Regions from separate parts of the Streptomyces sp. NPDC101393 genome, predicted to be linked through region 2. Evidence: riboswitches for the same ligand, from Rfam matches in the RefSeq annotation. Region 2 holds a riboswitch; the other holds the start of a gene.
The links. A riboswitch is a leader RNA that binds a small molecule or an ion and turns the genes downstream of it on or off. The one in region 2 is predicted to bind glycine.

Region 1 (7,337 bases), on a different contig from region 2:
CCAGTCACCGCCGAGCGCACCCGAGGTGTGCGGGGCGTTGCGCAGCGGGTTGTCGTCCTTGTCCCACTCCCCCGAACCGACCTTCTCGATCTCCGCACGAATCGCGATCATCGTGTCGCAGAAACGGTCCAGCTCGTTGAGGTCCTCGCTCTCGGTCGGCTCGATCATCAGCGTGCCGGCCACGGGGAAGGACATCGTCGGCGCGTGGAAGCCGTAGTCGATGAGCCGCTTCGCGACATCGTCGATGCTCACGCCGGTCGCCTTGGTCAGCGGCCGGACGTCGATGATGCACTCGTGGGCGACCAGGCCACCGGGGCCGGTGTACAGCACGGGGTAGTGCGGCTCCAGGCGCTTGGCGATGTAGTTGGCGCTGAGCACCGCGACCTGGGTGGCGCGCTTGAGGCCCTCGCCGCCCATCAGCCGGACGTACGCCCAGGAGATCGGCAGGATGCCGGCCGAACCCCAGGGAGCCGCGGAGATCGGACCGACGCCGGTCTCCGGGCCCGCGGTGGGCTGCAGCGGGTGGTTGGGGAGGTACGGCGCGAGGTGGGCGCGGACACCGACCGGGCCGACGCCGGGGCCGCCGCCGCCGTGCGGGATGCAGAAGGTCTTGTGCAGGTTGAGGTGCGAGACATCGCCGCCGAACTTGCCGGGCTCGGCGAGACCGACCAGCGCGTTGAGGTTGGCGCCGTCGACGTAGACCTGGCCGCCGGCGTCGTGCACCGTCGCGCAGATCTGGGTGATGTGCTCCTCGAACACGCCGTGCGTCGAGGGGTAGGTGACCATCAGCACCGCAAGCTGCTCGCCGTACTGCTCGATCTTGGCGTGCAGGTCGTCGATGTCGACCTCGCCGTCCTCGCCGGTCTTGACGACGACGACCTTCATCCCGGCCATCACGGCGCTGGCGGCATTGGTGCCGTGCGCGGAAGACGGGATCAGGCAGACCGTGCGCTGCTCGTCGCCGTTGGCGCGGTGGTAGGCGCGGACGGCCAGCAGCCCGGCCAGCTCACCCTGCGATCCGGCGTTCGGCTGGATGGAGACCTTGTCGTAGCCGGTGACCGTGGCCAGCCGCTCCTCCAGCTCCTGGATCAGCGTCAGATAGCCCTGGGCCTGGTCGGCGGGCGCGAACGGGTGCAGCTGACCGAAGGCGGGCCAGGTGACCGGCTCCATCTCGGTGGTGGCGTTCAGCTTCATCGTGCAGGAGCCGAGCGGGATCATGCCGCGGTCCAGCGCGTAGTCCTTGTCGGCGAGGCGACGGAGGTAGCGCAGCATCGCGGTCTCGGAACGGTGCTGGTGGAAGACCGGATGCGTGAGGTAGTCGTCCGTGCGCAGCAGCGCCTCGGGCAGCGCCTCGGCGGCGGCCGCGTCCAGCTGCTCGACGTCACCTTGGACACCGAAGGCGCCCCAGACGCCGGCCAGCTGCCCGCGCCCGGTGGTCTCGTCGCAGGCGATGCCGACGAGGTCGGCGTCGACCTGGCGGAGGTTGACGCCGGCCTCCCGGGCGGCGGCGACGACCTCGGCGGCCCGGCCGGGGACCCGTGCGGTCAGCGTGTCGAAGTACGCGCCGTGCACGATCTCCACGCCGCCGGCCCGCAGACCGTCGGCGAGGACGGTGGCGTAGCGGTGGGTGCGGTGCGCGATGGCCTTGAGGCCCTCGGGCCCGTGGTAGACGGCGTACATGCCCGCCATGACGGCGAGCAGCACCTGGGCGGTGCAGATGTTGCTGGTGGCCTTCTCGCGGCGGATGTGCTGCTCACGGGTCTGCAGCGCGAGACGGTAGGCCTTGTTGCCGTCGGCGTCGACGGAGACACCCACCAGGCGGCCCGGCAGGCTTCGGGCGAACTTCTCGCGTACGGCCATGAAGCCGGCGTGCGGACCGCCGAAGCCCATCGGAACGCCGAAACGCTGGGTGGTGCCGACGGCGATGTCCGCACCGAGCTCGCCGGGCGAGGTCAGCAGGGTCAGCGCGAGCAGGTCGGCCGCTACGGTGACGATCGCGCCCAGCTCATGGGCCTGCTCGATGACGGCGCGGGGGTCGCCGACCGCGCCGGAGGCTCCCGGGTACTGCAGCAGCACGCCGAAGACGCCGCGCTCGGCGATATCGGCCGGAATGCCGTCGGACAGGTCGGCGACCACGACGTCGACGCCGGTCGGCTCCGCACGGGTCTGGATCACTGCGATGGTCTGCGGCAGACAGTCGGCATCGATCAGGAAGACGCCCTGCTTGACCTTGCCGACGCGGCGGGAGAGCGCCATCGCCTCGGCGGCGGCGGTGCCCTCGTCCAGGAGGGAGGCACCGGAGGTGGGCAGCCCGGTCAGGTCGGCGACCATCGTCTGGAAATTCAGCAGCGCTTCGAGGCGGCCCTGCGAGATCTCCGGCTGGTAGGGCGTGTACGCCGTGTACCAGGCCGGGTTCTCCATGACGTTGCGCAGGATCACCGGCGGGGTGAAGGTGCCGTAGTAGCCCAGGCCGATCATGGAGGACAGGACCTTGTTGCGGTCGGCGAGACCGCGCAGCTCGTCCAGGACCTCGGCCTCGGACCGCCCCTGCGGCAGGCCCAGCGCCTCGGCGCTCTTGATCACATCGGGCACGGCGGTGGCCGTGAGCTCGTCCAGCGAACCGAATCCGACGTGCGCGAGCATCTTCGCCTGCGCCTCGTGGTCAGGCCCGATGTGCCGGTGCTCGAAGGGTGTGCCGCGCTCCAGCTCGGTCAAGGAGATGCGATTGGTGGTCATCTGCGGGGGCCTCCTGGTCATAGCGACCTTCGAGGGGCACCAACGCGCTGGTGCCCGGACGGCCTCCCCCTCTGTCATCTCAACCTGAGAGCTTCACCGGTCCGCATATCGCGGTCCGACTTTCACCGTCGGTGAGGAGGGGTCCGGCGCTGTGCCTGTCCGTGGCCCGCCCTGCTTTCCAGAGTGACCTCGTCCATGCGGTACGTGTGCCTGAGAGATTCCGGGGAGGATTTGCTCCTTCGGCGCCCCCGTCGCGAACGACAAAGGACTCTCCCGCATGGGGTCTGCAGCCATTCGCCAGCCTACCAGCGAGCCTCCTGGGCAATCTTTCGAGTGGCCGGGGCATGAAATGTGCCGTTTGGTAGTTGTCACAGGACAGTTGCGACCAATTGGAGGGGCCGTGCAAACCGATATCGATCCCCGGAGCCTGATCGGCCGCAAAGCGTTCGACCGGCAGGGCGCCAAGATCGGCACGATCGACGAGGTGTACCTCGACGACGCGACGGGGGAGCCGGAGTGGGCGGCCGTACGCACGGGTCTCTTCAGCCGGGACGCGTTCGTCCCCCTGGAGCCGAGCGAGATGGTCGGCGAAGCGCTGCACATCCCCTACGACCGCAAGCTGATCAAGGACGCCCCGGACTTCGGTGTCGGCCGCCACCTCTCCCCCGAGCAGGAACTCCAGCTCTACCACCACTACCGGCTGGATATCTCCTCCCCGGCCTCCGATTCCGTGTCCTCGTCCCGCGACAAGGACTTCGGCCGGATCGCCGGCTCGGAGGACTGAGCGCCGCCGGCCGCCCCGCCCACCAGCGGCAGTGGCTCCGCCGCCTGCAGGGCCGGGTCGTCAACGCCGAAGGTCCGCACCCTCCCCGGTGCGGACCACGGCGTCTCGAAGCGCACGGTCACCCGCCCCACCCCGCTCCCCTGGACCCAGCCGGCCCCGAATTCGTCATGGACCACGTCCAGCCCCGGGTGCCAGCGGCGCGGCCGCTCCTCCTGCGGCTCCGGCTCACCCGGACCGCCCGCCCGCTCCGCTTCCTGGCGGGCCGCCTGCGCCGCGAGGGCCGCCTGCGCGCTCTCCGCCGCCTCCCGCTCCGTGGCGAGCTGGGCGAACAGGTCCTCCTGTGTGAAGTCGGCGAGACCGCTGACCCCGACACCCAGCAGCCGCACCCCGCCCGTGGTGTCCACCGTCTCCAGCAGGCGCGCGGCGGCTTCGCGTACGACCCCGGGATCGTCGGTGGGGCCGCGCAGCGTCTCCGAACGGGTCAGCGTCGAGAAGTCGTAATTGCGCACCTTGATGATCACCGTGCGCCCCGAGCGCCTGGCGGCCCGCAACCGCTGCACGCACCGGTCCGCCAGGCGCACCAGCTCGGCCCGCACCCGCGTCCGGTCGGTCAGATCGACCTCGAAGGTGTCCTCGACGGACACGGACTTGGCGTCCCGCTCGGCCACCACCGGCCGGTCGTCGCGGCCCAGCGCCATCGCATACAGCCCGGCGCCGTGAGACTTGCCCAGCAGGCGCACCAGCTCCGCCTCACCGGCCTCGGCGGTCTCCGCGATGGTGTGGATCCCGGCCCGGCGCAGCGCCTCGGCCGTCGCGGGGCCCACTCCGGGCAGCGTGCGCACCGTCATCGGGCCCAGCAGCTCCCGCTCGGTACCCGGCTCGATCACCACCAGGCCGTCCGGCTTCGCCGCCTCGGACGCGATCTTGGCGAGCATCTTGGCCCCCGCGAGCCCCACGGACCCCGTCAGGCCGGTCACCGACCGGATGTCCTGCCGCAGCCGCACCCCCACGGCGCGCACGGCCGACGTCTCCGCGTCGATGCCGCCCGCCTCCAGATCCACGAACGCCTCGTCCAGGCTCAGCGGTTCCACCAGCGGCGACAGCTCGTGCAGCAGCGCCATCACCTGGTCACTCACATGGCGGTAGACGCTGAAGCGCGGATGGAGATAGGCCGCATTGGGACACAGGCGGCGCGCCTGGGCCGTGGGCATCGCGGACCGGATCCCGAAGACCCGGGCTTCGTAGGACGCCGTGGACACCACTCCGCGCGGCCCGATCCCGCCGACCACCACGGGCTTTCCGCGCAGGCTCGGCTTAGCCGCCTGCTCGGCGGCCGCAAAGAACGCATCCATGTCGAGATGCAGGATCGTCGGCGCACGTCTCACATGACCGATGCTGCCGCATGCCACTGACAATGGCCCGATGCCGGGCCGGGCGGTGCCGTGAGCGGCTCAGACCGCCCGGTGACGGCGTCGCGCCAGCTCGTCGTGCGGATTCTTGCCCACCAGCGTCTCGCCGGTGTCCACCCGCTCCGCGTGCAGCTGTGACAGCGCGCCTTCCACGTCCCGCCACACCACGCCCACGGCGATCCCGAAGACGCCCTGACCGCCCTGGAGGAGCTCCACGACCTGGTCGGGCGAGGTGCACTCGTAGACCGTCGCGCCGTCGCTCATCAGCGTCATCCGCGTCAGATCCGCGATTTCGCGCGCACGGAGGTGCTGGACGGCAGTGCGGATGTTCTGCAGCGAGACACCGGTGTCCAGCAGCCGCTTGACGATCTTCAACACGACGACGTCGCGGAAGCTGTAGAGGCGCTGGGTGCCGGAGCCGTACGCCGGTCGGACGCTCGGCTCCACCAGGCCCGTACGCGCCCAGTAGTCGAGCTGCCGGTAGGTGATGCCCGCCGCCGCGCACGCGGTCGGTCCGCGGTAGCCGATGGTCTGCGTCTCGCGGTCCGCCGACACCGCCACGGCCGGTGCCGGGGCACGGTTCGCTGCTGCGGCCGAGTGGAGCGGCAACGCCCCTTCCGCCGCCATACCGTCGCCGGTGATTGCCACGCCGCCCTCCGTCCTCCACGTCCCGGACGGGACCTGCCATATCGACGGTATGCAGTCACTCGGGGTGCGTCAACGATCGCCGCGCTCGCCACGCCGAGTGATAATCACCCTACGAGTGGTTTCTCGTGACCTCGCGCGGGGAACGGTTAACAGTTTGGCCGGAAAGCGGTGGTCGGCGGCCGAGAGTCACTGACTGTTGGTGCCGAAGTCCTCGGGCGAGATCTGGTCGAGGAACTCGCGGAACTTCTCCACCTCGTCCTCCTGCTCGTCCGGGATCGCGATCCCGGCATCGTCCAGCACACCATCGGTGCCGAAGATGGGCGTACCGGTACGCAGCGCCAGCGCTATTGCGTCGGACGGACGTGCGCTGACCTCAACACCACTGGCGAAGACCAGTTCGGCGTAGAACACCCCCTCGCGCAGATCGGTGATGCGGACCTGCGTCAGCTCCTGGCCCACCGCTTCCAGCACATCCTTGAAAAGGTCGTGCGTCAGCGGCCTGGCAGGGACCATGCCCTGCTGGGCAAAGGCAATGGCGGTCGCCTCCCCCGGCCCGATCCAAATGGGCAAGTAGCGATCGCCTCCCACCTCCCGCAGGAGCACGATCGGTTGGCTGGAAGGCATTTCCACCCGGACACCCACGACGTCGAGCTCGTTCACACAGCAACCCTAGGACGTGCCCGGCAGGTTTGGGTAGTCGGGCACTCGTTTGCTCACTTGAGGCGGACCCGCAAAGCGGTCTGGACCAGTGCCGCATGGAGCCGTACGGACAGCGTTGCCAGCTCTCTGGCGGTCGCCTCGGCATGGGCCCTGGTCTGCGGATTACGGTGCCGCCGAAGGGGTGCAACGACCTGTTCGACCAGGCCCGCCTCACGCTCGGCGGCCGCTTTCACGGCACGCAGATGCCGCGGCTCCAGGCCGAAACGGCCGAGATCCGCGACAAGTTTGGCCACCGTGACGGCCTCGACGTCGTATTCGCCGTCCGCATCGGGGACGACGAGGCCGTACGACTCCCAGTCGGCGAGCGCCTCCGCGTCCACCTCAGCGGCGGCCAGCAGCTCCGCCCGGCCGATCCGGGCAGCAGTGGGCCGCTCCTCCTCCGGGGCCCGCACACCCTGCACCAGGTCCCGGGACGGCGTGGTCGGAGCCGGCAGCTGCACCTGCTCACCGCGCTCCAGGGCGTCCAGATGCTCCCGGATGACCTTCAGCGGCAGATAGTGGTCACGCTGCATCCGCAGGACGCTCGCCAGCCGCTCGACGTCGCCGGCGGTGAACTTCCGGTACCCGGAAGGCGTGCGCTTCGGTTCGACGAGCCCCTCGGCCTCCAGGAAGCGAATCTTGGAGATGGTGACCTCGGGAAATTCGTCGCGCAGCTGGGTGAGCACCATGCCGATGCTGACCGGCCTGCTGTCCGAAGAGGCGGCGCCGGCCGAGCCGGCACCGCCTGTCGGTGTATCGCGCATATACCTTCCCCGGCCGGTCAGATACCGGCGCCTCGCTGGCTCGCGTAGAAGACCAGGCGGTATTTGCCGATCTGGACCTCATCGCCATTGGAGAGGGCGACGGAGTCGATCCGCTCACGGTTGACGTAGGTGCCGTTCAGGCTGCCGACGTCGGCGACCGTGAAGAGGCCGTCCTGGCCACGGCGGAACTCGACATGGCGCCGCGAGACCGTCACATCGTCGAGGAAGATGTCGCTCTGCGGATGACGCCCCGCCGTCGTCAGCTCACCGTCCAGAAGGAAACGGCTGCCGGAGTTC
Region 2 (7,337 bases):
CGAGGAGTACGGCCTTGGGGGTGCCGTGGCCGTGGCCGGTGGCACCGAGCGAGCCGAACAGTTCGGCGCGTACCGAGACCGTCTGCGCGAGGAGACCGTCCTTCTTGAGGCGTCCGACGAACATGCGGGCGGCACGCATCGGACCGACCGTGTGCGAGCTGGAGGGGCCGATGCCGATGGAGAAGAGGTCGAAGACGGAGATGGCCACGGTGGCGGACTCCCTTGTCTGCTCGTGGTGGACGGTGGAGCAATGGGGCAGGAGGTACGTTTCTGCGCCGACTGTCGAGCGTAACGCGGACCCGGCGCTGTGCCGTCGGACGGGAACCGTCGGGCGGCCGTCGTCGGGCGTAAGGGCAGGTGACGGCAGGGCTTCGGCTGCCGGGGTGTGGGGGCGGGTGACCCTTGGGGCCGGTGCGGCACGGGGCCGGACCCGGTCGGTCCCGGCCCGGCCCGGTGGGCGTCGTCACCGGCCCGTAGGGCCCGGAGGGAGCGGTCCCGGACGGCGGCCGGAGCGATGTCCGGGCCGCCGGGAAGGATGCCACGGCCGCCGGAATCGGGGCTGCCGGGCGCGGTGACCGGCGCCGTCCCGAGCCGGAAGGCGCTCGTCCACCGGGCGGGGGCGGCCTGCCGGCGCAGGCCGCCCCCGCCCTTCGAAGGGGAAAGGGACGGGGGTGCGGGCGGCAGGCCCGGAACCCACGGCCCCGGGCCCGCTCGTCCCCGGTCCGCCGGATGTCCGGCGGACCGGGCCCTCACGTCGTGCATCGCGTCACGTGACCCGGCTCACGCCGGACCGCGTCCCGTCTCAGAGCGACGGGTAGAGCGGGTGCTTGTCCGCCAGCGCGCTGACCCGGGCCTTGAGCGACTCGGTGTCGTAGGACGGCTTCAGCGCCTCGGCGATGATGTCGGCGACCTCGCGGAAGTCCTCCTCCTGGAAGCCGCGGGTGGCCAGCGCCGGGGTGCCGATCCGCAGGCCCGAGGTGACCATCGGGGGCCGCGGGTCGTTCGGGATGGCGTTGCGGTTGACCGTGATGCCGACCTCGTGGAGGCGGTCCTCGGCCTGCTGGCCGTCCAGCTCGCTGTTGCGCAGGTCCACCAGGACCAGGTGCACGTCGGTGCCGCCGGACAGGACGGACACGCCGACCTCGGTGACGTCCGGCTGGACGAGGCGCTCGGCGAGGATGCGGGCGCCGTCCAGGGTGCGCTGCTGGCGCTCCTTGAAGTCGTCGGACGCCGCGACCTTGAAGGACACCGCCTTCGCCGCGATGACGTGCTCCAGGGGGCCGCCCTGCTGGCCCGGGAAGACCGCCGAGTTGATCTTCTTGGCGAGTTCCTGGGTCGACAGGATCACACCGCCGCGCGGACCGCCGAGGGTCTTGTGCGTGGTGGTGGTGACGACGTGCGCGTGCGGCACGGGGGAGGGGTGCAGACCCGCGGCGACCAGACCGGCGAAGTGCGCCATGTCGACCATCAGGTAGGCGCCGACCTCGTCCGCGATCCGGCGGAACTCGGCGAAGTCCAGCTGGCGCGGGTACGCGGACCAGCCGGCCACGATCAGCTTCGGGCGGTGCTCCTTGGCGAGGCGCTCGACCTCTTCCATGTCGACCAGGTTCGACTTCTCGTCGACGTGGTAGGGCACCACGTTGTAGAGCTTGCCCGAGAAGTTGATCTTCATGCCGTGGGTCAGGTGCCCGCCGTGCGCGAGGTTCAGGCCCAGGATGGTGTCGCCCGGCTTGATCAGCGCGAACATCGCGGCGGCGTTGGCCTGCGCACCGGAGTGCGGCTGGACGTTCGCGGCCTCGGCGCCGAAGAGCGCCTTGATCCGGTCGATGGCGATCTGCTCGACGACGTCGACGTGCTCACAGCCGCCGTAGTAACGGCGGCCGGGGTAGCCCTCGGCGTACTTGTTGGTCAGGACCGAGCCCTGGGCCTCCATGACGGCGACCGGAGCGAAGTTCTCCGACGCGATCATTTCGAGGGTGGACTGCTGACGGTGGAGCTCGGCATCGACGGCGGCGGCGACGTCGGGGTCGAGATCATGGAGGGAGCTGTTGAGAAGCGACATGAGTCTTCCTGGAGAGGTCAGGGGGCGCGAAGCACTTCCCCGCGGGCGGTGGCGGGACGGCGGGCCGGGTGGCTCAGCCGGTGACGAAGGCGGCGTACTCGTCGGCCGAGAGCAGTTCGCCCGGCTCGCCCGAGATCTTCACCTTGAAGAGCCAACCGCCCTCGAACGGGGCGGAGTTCACCAGCGAGGGGTCGTTGCTGACGTCCTCGTTGATCTCGGTGATCTCGCCGTCCACAGGCGCGTAGAGATCACTGACCGACTTGGTCGACTCCAGCTCACCGCAGGTCTCGCCCGCGGTGACCGTGGTGCCGACCTCAGGAAGCTGCACGTAGACGACATCGCCGAGCGCGTTCGCCGCGTGCTCCGTGATGCCGACCGTCGAGACGCCGTCCTCGGCGACCGACAGCCACTCGTGCTCCTTGCTGTAGCGCAGCTGCTGGGGGTTGCTCATGGCTCGATTCTCCTGTACGCGAAGGGGTGATCGTGAAGGGGGTCTTGCACAGTGAGACGCGCGGTGCGTGCCGGGGCACGCCTGCCGCCCGTGTGGCGCTACTTCTGTCGCTTGTAGAACGGCAGCGCCACGACCTCGTACGGCTCATGGCTTCCACGGATGTCCACCGCGACACCCTCGGTGCCCGGTGTGGCGTAGGCGGCGTCGACGTACGCGATGGCGAGCGGCTTGCCGAGGGTGGGGGAGGGCGCACCGGAGGTGACCTCGCCGATGACGGTGCCGTCGGCGGCGACGACCGGGTAGCCGGCGCGCGGGACACGACGGCCCTCGGCGATCAGGCCGACCAGCTTGCGCGGCGGGGCGCTCTCGGCGCGCTCGGCGGCCGCGGCCAGCGCGGTACGGCCGACGAAGTCGCCGTTGTTGGAGGTCTTCTCGAATTTCACGACCCGGCCCAGGCCCGCGTCGAAGGGGGTGGTGGCGGAGGTCAGCTCGTGGCCGTAGAGCGGCATGCCCGCCTCCAGGCGCAGCGTGTCGCGGCAGGACAGCCCGCAGGGGATGAGCCCGGCGTCCTTGCCGGCCTCGGACAGCGCCTCCCAGAGGGCGACCGCGTCGGCGGGCCGTACGAACAGCTCGAAGCCGTCCTCGCCGGTGTAGCCGGTGCGGGCGATCAGTGCGTCGATGCCGGCGACCGTGCCGGGCAGCCCCGCGTAGTACTTGAGGCCGTCGAGGTCGGCGTCCGTGAGGCCCTTGAGGATGCCCGGGGACTGAGGCCCCTGCACCGCGAGCAGCGCGTAGGCGTCCCGGTCGTCGCGGATCGCGGCGTCGAAGCCCCCCGCCCGCTCGGTCAGCGCGTCCAGTACCACCTGGGCGTTGGAGGCGTTGGCGACGACCATGAACTCCTGGTCGGCGAGCCGGTAGACGATCAGGTCGTCGAGGATGCCGCCGGCGGCCTCGCAGATCATGGTGTAGCGGGCGCGACCGGTCTTGACGCCGCCGATGTTGCCGACCAGCGCGTAGTCGAGGAGGTCGGCGGCCTGCGGGCCGGTGACGGTGATCTCGCCCATGTGGGAGAGGTCGAAGAGGCCGGCGCGGGTGCGGACGGCGACGTGTTCGTCGCGTTCGCTGCTGTAGCGCAGCGGCATGTCCCAGCCGGCGAAGTCGGTCATGGTCGCGCCGAGCGCGCGGTGCGTGGCGTCGAGCGCGGTGAGGCGGGGGGCATCTGTCATGGTTCTGGGCTCCCAGGCATGGGTGACAGGACGTTCTCCCCATCTGTCATCGGAACCTGAGAGGTTCACCGGGAGTCCGTCCGCGAAGAACGACCCGGTTTGCACCTTGGGTGGAGCCGCCCCCTGAAACCGGGCACTGCTCGCTTTTCAGATCTGCCTCGCCCGCGCGGTATCGGGGCCTGAGAGATTCAAGGGAGGACTTGCTCCTTCGGCGCCCCGCCGTGGCGGCCGGGGACTCTCCCGCGCGGATTCAAGCGGCCGGTATGGAGTTGGCCGTGCACGGTCGAACGAAGGTGTGCACGTGGCGCCGACATCATTGCACGGGATCGCCTGATGCAGGAGCCCTGGCCGCCGGGCCGCCCCGCGCCCCGCCCGCACCCGGGTCCCGTCCGGCGGACCGGGCCCGGCGCGCGGCGTCCGGCAGACACTTCCCGTACGCCTCGGGGCCCGGCGGACCCCGTCGCGCTGCCTCGCTCCTCCGCCCGGCGGCTGCCCGCACACCGGCCCCGCGCCCTGATCCGCCCCGATCCGGGCTGCTCCGCACGGCAGGCACCGGGGGACGGATCGGACAATCGCCTTGATGCGCATTACCTTTTCTTGACACTCTGCGGGTAGGGGACGGGCTCGAACCGGAACCGAACCGGACCGGGAGGGCGATCACGGTGCACAGCGAAGCGGCATTCGCGGCAACTTCAGGGGTCGCGCCCACGGAACCCATCACTCCCGCGGCACCGCCGGAGCTGCCCCGGCCCAGACGCGCGCCCGCCGCCGTCCGGCCCGGACGCGGCGCCACGACCATGGACCTGCGCGGCGCCCGGGGCGATCGCCCCGCGGCCGAGCTGCGCTTCCCCGCGGGCGATCTGGTGGTCGTCTCCGGTCTGCCGGGCAGCGGCAAGAGCACCCTCATGCACCGCATCGTGCCGCCGCTGGACGGCCGGGGCGCCGCGGTGCACCGCATCGATTCGCAGGACGTCCGCGTCCGCTGGGAGCGCGGCCGGCTGCGCCGCCTGCCGTACGCCCTCTACCGCCCGCTGGTCCGGGCCTCTCACTACCTCGGCCTGCGCCGGGCGCTGCGCTCCGGCGACAGCGTGGTCGTGCACGACTGCGGGACGCTCGCCTGGGTGCGCCGCTGGATCGCCCGGTCGGCCGGGCGGGGCGGGCGCGGGCTGCATCTGGTGCTGCTCGATGTGCCGCCGGAGGTGGCGCTGTCCGGCCAGGAGTCGCGCGGGCGCGGGGTGTCGGGGTACGCCTTCGCCCGGCACCGCAGGGCGGTGGGCCGGCTGGTCGGCGAGGCCGAGGCGGCCCGCCTGCCCAGGGGCTTCGCGTCGGCGGTGCTGCTGGACCGGGCGGCGGCGACCGCGCTGGAGACCGTCCGCTTCGACTGACTTCGACCGGAGCGGTACGCCGCCGGGCCCGGTCCGCGCCCGAGCGGACCGGCCGGCCGTACCTGCCCGCGCCCAACCCCTTTCGAACACCCCGTCGTCTCCCGCTAGGGTCGTTTGCCAGACAGTGCGGTTCGGAACGGGTGGGCACGATGACTTTTCAGGGGAACGTCCCCGAGCAGGGGATACCGCAGCTGGCATGGCCTGCGAACGAGCTCGAAGAGGTGCTCTCCGCCTCGGTGGGGCATCCGGGCGCCGGTGGCCGGATCGTTGAGGTCCTGGGCCGCAGCCGGGTCTGGGTGCCGCTGCCCAACGGCGGCGGTCCGGAGAGCGCGGGGATGGGTGCCGGCGGGCTCGACCTGCCGACGGTGGAGATCGGCGGCGCGGCGTTCGTCCCGGTCTTCAGCTCCGAGCAGGAGTTCCTGCGGGTGGTCGGCACCCATATGTCCTTCACCGTCGCGCCGGCCCGGGAGTTCGCCCGCGGCCTGCCGCCGCAGATCGGTATCGCCGTCAATCCTGACGGGACGGTCGGTGTCCCGCTGGGGCCGCCCGCGGTGGCCGAACTGTGCCGGGTGGGGCGTACGGAGGCGGACGGTCCGGCGAGCGGCGGACGGGTGCGGCTCTTCGAGCCGGACTGGCAGGACGAGCCGGTGGACTTCCTGGCCGCTGCCGGACTGGAGTTCTCCGGTGCCGGATTTGTCCTGACTGCCCGGCGTGCCCTGGCAAGTGTCGAGGCCGACACGCCCGCGCTGTTCGTCGGTGTTCAGGTCGAGGCGACCGCCGCCGCACTGCACGACGGCACCGCCCGGGAGGCGGCGCTGGCAGCCCTGGGACGTGCGCTCGGCGCCGTGCCGGTGCGCTGGCCCGTACAGCTCGTCATGCTGGACATCGCCATGGGCGACCCGGTCGCCGACTGGATGCTGCAGCGCGTGCGGCCCTTCTACTCTCGGGACCACTCGTAAGCTGGTTGGATGACGGCGGGCGCACCCCAACGTGCCCTGCAGAGTGAAGGGACGGACCACGTGAGCGCGGGTGCGCAACAGGGAGCGGCCGCGGCCGGACAGGTCGAGCAGATGCTGCAACAGGTCTCGCCCGGTCGCTATGACGCCTATGAGGCGTTGCTGCACGCACTCGCCGCCGGACAGGTCTGGATGCTGCTGTGGCAGGGCCGGGCCGGAATGCCCGACGCGCAGTACGGAAACATGGAGGTCGAGGGCCTCGGCTACGCGCCGTGTGTGACCTCGGCCCCCGAGCTCGCCGCGTCCGGCTGGAACCGCGATCACGAACTCGTCACCGGCCTCGACATCGCCACCACCCTCTTCCCCGACCGCTGGGGCCTGTGGCTGAATCCGCACGCCGTCGGCGGCGGGGTGGGTATCCCGTGGCTGGATCTCCGCCGGATCGCCGGCGGCCTCGACCGGCTGCCCGCCGGCCCGCTGCGGATCTCCGAACCGGCCATCGACATTCCGCAGTTCTATGCACTGCTCTCGCAGAATGCCCACCGGACGCCCGCTGTGCGGTCCTTGCGCAGGGCCTGGGTGCAACCGGCCCTCGGTGCCCCTTATCTGGCGATCGGGCTGGATCTGTACGACACCGGCCAGCACGCCGTGGATTCGGTGCGGTTGATGATCCAGCAGTCGATCGGTGCGGTGCCGGACGGTCTGCCCGTCTCGACCGTCGCGATGAACGACGACTACGACCCCGTCGGGATGTGGATGCGGGCCTCCGCGCGCCCCTTCTTCGACCGCGACGGCTACGGGCGGCCGCCCGGCCAGGCCCCGGCCCCCGCGCCCTCCTACGGCTACCCCCGCCCGTACTGACCGCACCCCGAGGCGGGCGCCGCACCGCCGTCCTGGCCTGAATTCGCCCCATGTGCCCCGCGGTTGAGCCGCGCTTCCGGGGCTGATCCTTCCGCTCAGCCGGGCCGTCTGTCCGTATAACGGAAGCCCGTGGGCCACATCACAGTTACGCATCCATTCACCGCCAGGGCTGGTGAGTGATCGCGAATCGGATGAAGACTCCCGGCATCAGAGGGCGTCGCCCCTTGTACGAGCGTCATCTCCACCGGCGTCGTGTGAACCTCCGAGCTGTCGTGCCGGGCGCTTCGGCGATGTCCGAGCGACATGCACCAGTGATCTGAATCAGGCCGCTTCAGCGGCGGGCGTGGGCCGAACCACCGTCGGCCGAGAGGGGTCAAAAGCACCGTGACCGCACCG

Region 1: another riboswitch for glycine. It lies ahead of gcvP (aminomethyl-transferring glycine dehydrogenase); the one in region 2 lies ahead of gcvT (glycine cleavage system aminomethyltransferase GcvT).

What each region holds. Positions count from the first base shown of each region.
Region 1 covers NZ_JBIWNU010000002.1:928,287-935,623, forward strand. Annotated here, with positions in the region: gene gcvP (aminomethyl-transferring glycine dehydrogenase) at 1-2,736, opposite strand, end outside; glycine riboswitch at 2,925-3,022, opposite strand; gene ACIRQ7_RS09810 (PRC-barrel domain-containing protein) at 3,137-3,520, shown strand; gene ACIRQ7_RS09815 (DNA polymerase IV) at 3,430-4,905, opposite strand; gene ACIRQ7_RS09820 (MerR family transcriptional regulator) at 4,972-5,577, opposite strand; gene ACIRQ7_RS09825 (bifunctional nuclease family protein) at 5,764-6,237, opposite strand; gene ACIRQ7_RS09830 (MerR family transcriptional regulator) at 6,291-7,040, opposite strand; gene ACIRQ7_RS09835 (FHA domain-containing protein) at 7,058-7,337, opposite strand, start outside.
Region 2 covers NZ_JBIWNU010000001.1:290,356-297,692, reverse strand. Annotated here, with positions in the region: gene ACIRQ7_RS01265 (L-serine ammonia-lyase) at 1-208, opposite strand, end outside; gene glyA (serine hydroxymethyltransferase) at 803-2,062, opposite strand; gene gcvH (glycine cleavage system protein GcvH) at 2,136-2,513, opposite strand; gene gcvT (glycine cleavage system aminomethyltransferase GcvT) at 2,612-3,739, opposite strand; glycine riboswitch at 3,897-3,992, opposite strand; gene ACIRQ7_RS01245 (AAA family ATPase) at 4,537-5,124, shown strand; gene ACIRQ7_RS01240 (enhanced serine sensitivity protein SseB) at 5,274-6,083, shown strand; gene ACIRQ7_RS01235 (enhanced serine sensitivity protein SseB C-terminal domain-containing protein) at 6,144-6,941, shown strand; gene ACIRQ7_RS01230 (ABC transporter permease) at 7,326-7,337, shown strand, end outside.